Regions from separate parts of the Nocardia sp. IBHARD005 genome, predicted to be linked through region 2. Evidence: riboswitches for the same ligand, from Rfam matches in the RefSeq annotation. Region 2 holds a riboswitch; the other holds the start of a gene.

Region 1 (4,415 bases), 2.4 Mb from region 2:
CGCGAACAAGATTCGGGCCGTCGCCGGTGGAGGGCGCGTCCGAAGGCTTGGTGGAATCGGAGGCGGGCGGGGCGGTGTCCTGGATCCACACGGTGATCGGCATGGTGCCCGCGTTCTGGCCGATGCGCGGCACGATCGGGTCGATCACGGCGGCGTCGATGGCGCCGGAGACCTTGACGGTGTTGATGCCGTCGATCACCTCACGGCCCTCGGTCTTCGCGTTCTGGATATTGGCGATCACATTCGCGATGCCCTTGTCCTTGTCCAGGATGACACCCGGATCGTAAACCTTCTCGGCCGGACCCGCGGGCACGTAGCGGCCGCCGGCCTGGGTGTACAGGACCTTGTCCACCACCAGGAATTTCGCCTCGGTGAAGGAGGCCTCCGGGGTGAGCTTGACCTTCGCCTCACCCATCGCGGCGCCGGAGCCCTGGGTCTCGTTGGTGACATCGGCGGAGACGGTTTCCACCGGCAGGTCGGGCAGGTTCTTGACGTTGATCTTCAGGTGCACGTTGCGCAGGGTCTGCGTGGTCTTCGCCGACTCCTTCACGATCTGTGCGCCCTCGGGCAGCTGGCCGGTGGGCGCCGGGCCCGCCGTGGTGGCCGAATCGTCTTTCGTGCAGCCGGATACGAGAGCAGCGCAGACCGCCGCCGCCGCGACGACCGAAGTGATGCCGGAACGTCGCGCGAAGCGCCGACGCGAGGTGGGGTTCGGTGTCATGTCGATCAAGTGTCATCCCCTGGAGATGGTCGTATATCGGTATGAGGCAGCCGAAGACCATCGTTCATCTCGCGCGCTCCCCCGTCGGCGATAGTACCCGAGGAGTTCGATTCGCGAGTTCTCTGCACGCACTGACGATTTCGGATATCTGACACCCGCCGACATACACAATTACCCCAGGTCAGACGACTGCGTGGAACCGCCGCCGGTGCTCATCGACCGGGCGCAACCGCGCTTGGTCCGACATCGCCCATAGCACGGACAGTTTCGCTGCCTCCGCCGCGTCGACCGGAGTGAAGATCTGGATCCACTCGCCGTCGGTGGCGGGCAACGCCATCATCGTGAGATGCATCGCGAGCTCGCCGACCGCGGGGTGCTGGATCACCTTGATCAGGTTCACCGGCACCGCGACATCGTTGCGCGCCCACATTCCGGCGAATTCGGCACTGGCCCCACACAATTCGTTGACGAGCGCCTGCCACGTCGGGTCATCGAGGTGCCGGACGTAGGCGCCACGCAGGTAGGCGACCATCCGGCGCTTGTCAACGATGTTGTGCTGATAGGGGTTACAGCACTCGGGCGTCAGGAACACCGTTCGCAGGACATTGCTGCCATCGTCGGTGAGGCTGGGAAAACAGTGCGCGATAGGCGTCGTTGTGCGCCAGGACGCTGTACTTGGAATCGAGCAGCACGGCGGGCAGCGGCGAGAGCTGGTCCAAGATCATCGGCAGGCCCGGCTGCTGATACCCGTACTCTATGGGAGTCGATCAACTCGTCGCGGCACCGCGGTCCGCCGGACCTGGACACGGCGGCCGCTACACCCGGCTGACACGGGCCCGCGAACGGTGGCCCGACGACTACGACCCGGCGCTCTCGGGCCTTTCCCCGCGTGTCGGTGGCCGCTGCTAGGGTCGGTCGAGTTCTGACACGGGGTGTCTCGCAACCGCGAGGCTGAGAACAGACCCGCTGAACCTGTTCAGGTAATGCTGACGAAGGGATGTCACGGTGTTGCGCGCCCACCCCATGAATACCCATCGATTCACCGACCACCTCTGGGACCGGACGAAAGCCCTGCGGGCCGCGATCGACGATCTGGAATTCCTGCGCCTGCTCGGCGAGGGCACCTTACCGCTCGACGTGTTCGGCACCTACATCGAACAGGATTCGCTGTACCTCACCGGATACTCGAAGGCGCTGGCGATACTCGCCGCCAAGTCCCCGGACCCGCAGACCGCGGCCTTCTGGGCGACCTCGTCGGCGAATGCGGCCGCCGTCGAATCGGCCATGCACGAACAGCTGCTCACCGGAGGGGCGCTGCCGCCACGACAGGGTGAACCGGAGCATTCGCCGACCTGTCTGGCCTATGTTTCCTATTTGATCGCCGCCGCCGCGACCGAGTCCTACGCCGTCGCCGCCGCCGCCGCGCTGCCCTGTTTCTGGATCTACGCCGAAGTGGGCCGCGACCTGGCCGCGAGTGCCGCGAAGGTGATCGCCGCCGACCCCGCCCACCCGTACGCCCAGTGGGTGACCACCTACGGTGCCGAGGACTTCCAGAACGCCGCGTCGACGGCTCGATCACTGGTCGACGCGGCCGCCGAATCGGCAGGCGACCGGGAACGCGAAGCGATGGAGAAGGCGTTCACCCTCGCGGTGCGCTACGAGTTGCTGTTCTGGGACACCGCCCTGCACCCGCAGCCCTGGCCTGCCGCGTGAACGGGCACATACGCCGCGCGCTCGCGGTTGTCGCGACCACCGTCACGATGCTGTCGGTGCTCACCGCGTGTGGTTCGGGCGGCGGCTCCGATCAGACCATCCGCTTCGCGCTGGACTGGACACCGAATACCAACCACTCCGGATTGTATGTCGCGTTGCAGCGCGGCTACTTCGCCGACGCCGGTCTGGATGTGCAGGTACTGCCGTACAACAACACCTCGGTCGACACGGTGGTCGATGCCGGGAACGCGGAATTCGGGATCAGTACCCACAATTCGTCGACGTTCGCCCGCGCATCGGGTGCGCGGATCCAGTCGGTTCTCGCGCCCCTGCAACATTGGGCGACCGGGATCGGCGTCCGCGCTGACCGTACCGACCTCGTGAGCCCGAAGAATCTGGACGGCAAGACCTACGCCGGGTTCGGTGACCCGGGTGAGCGGGAGTCGCTCGCGCAGGTTATCCGCAACGACGGCGGCACCGGCGATTTCACCTCCGTCATGCTGGGATCGTCGGCTTACGAAGCCGTCTACTCCGGAAAGGCGGACTTCACCGTCTCGTATCTGGCATGGGAGGGCATCGAGGCCGAACACCACGGCACCCCGATGAAATACTTCCGCTACACCGATTTCGGATTCCCGGACTCCTACGCCATCGTGATCGACGCCAACGAAGGCTGGCTCGCCGAGAACCCGGATCGCGCGAAGAAGTTCGTCCAAGCCTTGCAGCGCGGCTACCAATTCGCCGCGGACAACCCGGACGCGGCAGCCCAGGACCTCATCGACGCCAACCCGGGCGCGTTCAACGACGAGAAGCTGGTCTTCGACAGTCAGCGAATGCTGGCCGAACAGTTCATGAAAGACCCGGACGGCCGAGTCGGGACCCAGACGGTGGAGCAGTGGTCGGCCAATTCCCGGTTCCTGTACCGCAGTGGCCTGCTCAACGGGCCCGACGGTAAACCACTGACCACCGAACCCGACTGGTCGACGTATTTCACCGATGACTACCTTGCCAACCCGTGACGGGTCCGTAGACGCGTCGGTCCTGCCCGACGACCGGATCGGCCGCTGGGCGGGAATCCGGTGGGCGGTGCCGTCGATCGTCATGGTGGCGATACTCGTGGCCGGGTGGCAGATCTATGTCACCACCAGTGGTGTGCGTCCGCAGGTGCTGCCGTCACCGCTGCGCGTGGTCGAGCAGGGCTGGGCGCATCGCGACGAGATCGGCACCCACCTGGCCGCCACCTTGCAGGTCACGCTGATCGGCTTCGCGGTCTCGCTGAGCTCGGCCTGGGTGCTGGCGGTGATCGTCGACTTCTCGCCGTGGCTGCGGCGCGCGTTGGTGCCGCTGTTCGTAGCGTCACAGACCGTGCCGATCGTCGCGATCGCGCCGCTGATGATCATCTGGTTCGGGTTCGGTCTGCTTCCGAAGATCCTGGTGGTCGCACTGGTCACCTTCTTCCCGATGGCCATCGGCCTGATCGAAGGGTTCGGCGCGGCCGACCGCGACGCGGGCGCGCTGCTGCGCAGCATGGGCGCTTCCCGTGTGCAGGTGTTCCGGTATGTGCGGCTGCCGTCGGCGGTGCCGCGGTTCTTCACCGCGTTGCGGATCGGGATCACCTACGCGGTCGTCGGTGCGGTGTTCGCCGAATACGTCGGCGCCAGTGTCGGTCTCGGCATCTACATGAGTCTGCAGAAGAATTCGTTCCGTACTGATCTGGTGCTGGCCGCGGTCGTGGTGACAGCGCTGCTGAGTATCGCGCTCTACCTGACGACGTTCGCCGTCGAACGCCTCGTCGCGCCGTGGGCGCGCGCGGAGCACAGGAGCCGACGTGACTGACGCCGAAGGCGACCGGATCGTCGTCGACCATCTCACCAAGTCGTTCCCTCAGCCCGGTCGGCGCAGCCCCGACCTCGCGGTATTGAGCGGGGTGTCGTTCACGGTCCGATCGGGAGAGTTCGTCACGGTCATCGGCCCCAGCGGC
Region 2 (4,415 bases):
AGGCGATCGCGATCCCGATCACCGGTCTGCTGCTGGCGCTGGTGTTCGGCAGCCTCATGGCCGCCGCGCTGCCGGTGGCGATCGGGCTGTTCGCCATCGCGGCGTCACTGGGCATTCTGCGAGTGCTGACCGCTCTCACCGACGTGTCGATCTTCGCGCTGAACATGACCACGGCACTCGGACTGGCGTTGGCGATCGATTACAGCCTGTTCATCGTCAGCCGGTATCGCGAGGAATTGACCGCGGGCGCTACCCCGGCAGCGGCGGTGATCCGCGCGATCCGCACCGCTGGTCGCACGGTCGTGTACTCGGCACTGGTCGTCGCGCTCTCGCTGTCGGCACTGCTGGTGTTCCCGCAGTACTTCTTCCGGTCCTTCGCCTATGCGGGCATCGCCGTGGTCGCCGCCGCCGCGGCCGCCGCGGTGATCGTGCTGCCCGCCCTGCTCATCCTGGTCGGTCATCGCATCGATGCCGGCGACCTGCGCGCACCGATGCGCCGGCTGTTCCGGCTGGCTCCCAGGACGGAAAAGGAACCGCGTCAGACGGCTTGGTATCGCCTTGTCATCGCCGTGATGAAGCGGCCGATGTCGATCGCGCTGGCCACCACCGCGTTCCTCCTACTGCTCGGCGCGCCGTTCCTCGGTGTCCAGTTCGGCTATCCCGACGACCGGGCGCTGCCGGCCGATGTTGCCAGTCGCGAAGTGGGCGACATCCTGCGCACCGAATTCAACGCCGACCTCGCCTCCAGCGCGACCATCGTGCTGCCCGAATTCCGTGGCAGCGCGGCGGAAATCGACACCTACGCCCGCGAGCTGTCCAAGGTGCCCGACGTACCGGCCGTCCTCAGCAGCGCGGCGGTGTATCGCAACGGGATGCGGGTGGCCGCGGGCGTGCCCGAGATGACGGACCCGCAGCACGGCGCCTATCTGTCGGTCGCGACCGCACTCGACCCCTACTCCACCGCGGGCGGCGACCAACTCGACACCCTGCGCACCGTCGCCGCACCGTCGAAGGCCCTGATCACCGGCCCGGGGGCGCTGAACCAGGACTCGGTCACCGCGATCACCGGCAAACTGCCGCTGGCAGGCGCGCTGATCGCGATCACCACCCTGGTGCTGCTGTTCCTGTTCACCGGCAGCGTGGTGTTGCCGATCAAGGCGCTGATCCTCAACATCTTGTCGCTGGCGGCGACGTTCGGCGCGATGGTGTGGATCTTCCAGGAAGGCCACCTGTCGGGCCTGCTCGGCTTCACCGCCACCGGCACCCTCAACCTGGCCATGCCCATCCTCATGTTCAGCCTGGCCTTCGGCGCGTCCATGGACTACGAGGTCTTCCTGCTGTCGCGGATTCGCGAGGAATGGCTGGCCGGGCCGAAGACCACCGAGGGCAATACCGAGGCCGTCGCGATGGGCGTGGCCCGCACCGGGCGCATTTTCACCGCCGCCGCGTTGCTGATGAGCATCGTGTTCCTCGGCGTCGCCACCTCGGGTGTGTCGATGATGAAACTGTTCGGCCTCGGCTGCGCGCTCGCGGTGATCAGCGACGCGACGGTCATCCGCGGCCTGCTCGCCCCCGCGCTCATGCGGATGATGGGCACCTGGAACTGGTGGTCGCCCAAGCCCCTCGTCGTGCTGCACAACAAGTTCGGGCTCGATGAGGCCGAGGACGCCGCGCACGACGCATCGAAGCGGCTCGACTCGGCGTCGGTGTAGCGACCCGCGCGCGCGATCGGTCCGGTCTATCCCCGGGCGGGTCGCGATTCACGGCGGGTATCGTCGGCGGGGCAATTCACACCAACGGGGGCTCGCACCAGCGGGCTGAGAGGACGGCTAGCCCACTCGGGCGTCAGGGCCGTCGACCGTATGAACCTGACCGGGTAATGCCGGCGTAGGGAGGAAGAATCATGGGCTCGAGCACGTCTTCTGACGGGACGATCGACACCGTCACCACCGGTCCGATCCAGGGCAGCGTCAAGCACTACCAGGAGGTAGACGGCCTGCGCATCCCGGTTCGCCGCATCAACCTCACCAACGGCGACCACTTCGATGTCTTCGACACCTCCGGTCCGTACACCGACGACACCGCGGTGATCGACCTCGAAGCAGGCCTGCCGAAACTGCGCGACGAATGGGACTCCCCCACCGTCGACGGCCCGCCGACCCAGCTCGCCTGGGCTCGCCAGGGCATCATCACCCCCGAGATGCGGTTCATCGCCGCCCGCGAGGGTGTCTCACCCGAACTGGTGCGTGACGAGGTCGCGCTCGGTCGCGCGGTGATCCCGGCCAACCACAACCACCCGGAGCTGGAGCCGACCATCATCGGCAAGAAGTTCCTGGTCAAGATCAATGCCAATATCGGCAACTCGGCGGTGTCGTCGTCGATCGCCGAAGAGGTCGAGAAGATGGTGTGGGCCGCGCGCTGGGGCGCCGACACCATCATGGACCTGTCCACCGGCAAGAACATTCACGAAACCCGCGAGTGGATCCTGCGCAACTCCCCGGTCCCGATCGGCACCGTCCCGATCTACCAGGCGCTGGAGAAGGTGAACGGTGATCCCACCAAGCTCACCTGGGAGATGTACCGCGACACCGTGATCGAGCAGTGCGAGCAGGGTGTCGACTACATGACCGTGCACGCGGGCGTGCTGTTGCGCTACATCCCGCTGACGGCCAAGCGCGTCACCGGCATCGTCTCGCGCGGTGGATCCATCATGGCCGCTTGGTGTTTGGCCCATCACCAGGAATCGTTCCTGTACACGCACTTCCGTGAGCTGTGCGAGATCCTGGCGAAGTACGACGTGACCTTCTCCCTCGGTGACGGCCTGCGCCCCGGCTCCATCGCCGACGCCAACGACGAGGCCCAGTTCGCCGAGCTGCGCACCCTCGGCGAGCTCACCACGATCGCGAAATCCTATGGCGTGCAGGTGATGATCGAGGGCCCCGGCCACGTGCCGATGCACAAGATCGTCGAGAACGTTCGCCTCGAGGAAGAGCTCTGCGAAGAGGCGCCGTTCTACACCCTCGGCCCGCTGGCCACCGATATCGCGCCCGCCTACGACCACATCACCTCGGCAATCGGCGCTGCGATCATCGCCCAGGCAGGCACCGCGATGCTCTGCTACGTCACGCCGAAGGAACATCTCGGCCTGCCCAACCGCGACGACGTCAAGGTCGGCGTGATCACCTACAAGATCGCCGCCCACGCCGCCGACCTCGCCAAGGGTCACCCGCACGCCCAGGACCGCGACAACGAACTGTCCAAGGCCCGTTTCGAATTCCGCTGGCACGACCAGTTCGCGCTCTCGCTCGACCCTGATACGGCCCGCGAGTACCACGACGAAACGCTGCCGGCCGAGCCTGCCAAGACCGCCCACTTCTGCTCGATGTGCGGTCCGAAGTTCTGCTCGATGCGCATCTCGGCCGATGTGCGCGAGTACGCGGAGAAGCAGGGTCTCACCGATGTGGCCGCCATCGAGGCGGGCATGGCCGAGAAGTCCGCCGAGTTCGCCGACCAGGGCGGCAAGGTGTACCTCCCGGTCGTCTCCTGACTGCTGCACCACCGTCGACGCCCGTCCGATCTCCGTGATCGGGCGGGCGTCGTACTGTGCGCACGCGCATGGTGCCGCGAATGCGATACCGGCAGCAAGCCCAGGATGCCGGGTCCGATCAGCACCCGCACCTTTCTGGACGCAACCCTGGATTTCGGGGCTTTCGCTCGCTGCGCCGATCGGTCACGCTGACGGTCGTGCCGACCGCCGGCACGCCGAGTACTGGAGTGAATCAATGAAGCGCATCGTCGCCGGAGCCCTCGCGGCCGCCGCCCTGTCCCTCGCCGCCCCCCTCGGCACCGCCCAGGCCGCGCCGCTCCCGGTCGCCGACTCCGGGTCTTCGTCCATCGGCTGCCCCTCCGACACCAGCCCGTGTGTCTGGCGCCCACTGTTCGACCTGTTCACAGCCCTCTACACGGGCAGCGCCTAGGCCGACCAGACGGGCGCGACCCGGCTGGCGGGTCACGCTTACGTCGCGCGAACAGCAGCTCCGCAATCGAATTGGGGGGCCGACGTCGCCCACCGCAGCACCCTGACCGATGCGGCGGTCATGGTGGCGATTTCGGGCCGACGTCGCCCACCGCGGCAACCTGACCTATGCGGCGGTCATGGTGGCGATTTCGGGCCGACGTCGCCCACCGCAGCACCCTGACCGATGCGGCGGTCATGGTGGCGATTTCGGGCCGACGTCGCCCACCGCAGCACCCTGACCGATGCGGCGGTCATGGTGGCGATCGGTGGAGCCTCCGGGCCGCGCGCATCACCGCAACAGACCAGGATCGTGGCGCGGGGTAACGTCGGCTAGGTGGCCGATGCTTTCTATCTCCAGGACCCCGCGGACCCGAACCGGTATCTCTCGACCGAGCTG

The links. A riboswitch is a leader RNA that binds a small molecule or an ion and turns the genes downstream of it on or off. The one in region 2 is predicted to bind thiamine pyrophosphate.
Region 1: it holds a riboswitch for thiamine pyrophosphate, as region 2 does, so the genes downstream of both, ACTWPB_RS21025 (TenA family protein) here and thiC (phosphomethylpyrimidine synthase ThiC) in region 2, are expected to answer to the same signal.

The regions. Positions count from the first base shown of each region.
Region 1 covers NZ_CP199935.1:4,449,377-4,453,791, reverse strand. The annotation lists gene ACTWPB_RS21035 (LppX_LprAFG lipoprotein) at 1-721, opposite strand, end outside; partial or broken gene ACTWPB_RS21030 (MmyB family transcriptional regulator) at 903-1,446, opposite strand; TPP riboswitch at 1,640-1,736, shown strand; gene ACTWPB_RS21025 (TenA family protein) at 1,745-2,434, shown strand; gene ACTWPB_RS21020 (ABC transporter substrate-binding protein) at 2,482-3,453, shown strand; gene ACTWPB_RS21015 (ABC transporter permease) at 3,536-4,270, shown strand; gene ACTWPB_RS21010 (ABC transporter ATP-binding protein) at 4,263-4,415, shown strand, end outside.
Region 2 covers NZ_CP199935.1:2,010,537-2,014,951, reverse strand. The annotation lists gene ACTWPB_RS09485 (MMPL family transporter) at 1-1,712, shown strand, start outside; TPP riboswitch at 1,787-1,911, shown strand; gene thiC (phosphomethylpyrimidine synthase ThiC) at 1,904-3,547, shown strand; gene ACTWPB_RS09475 (hypothetical protein) at 3,783-3,977, shown strand; gene ACTWPB_RS09470 (thioesterase family protein) at 4,353-4,415, shown strand, end outside.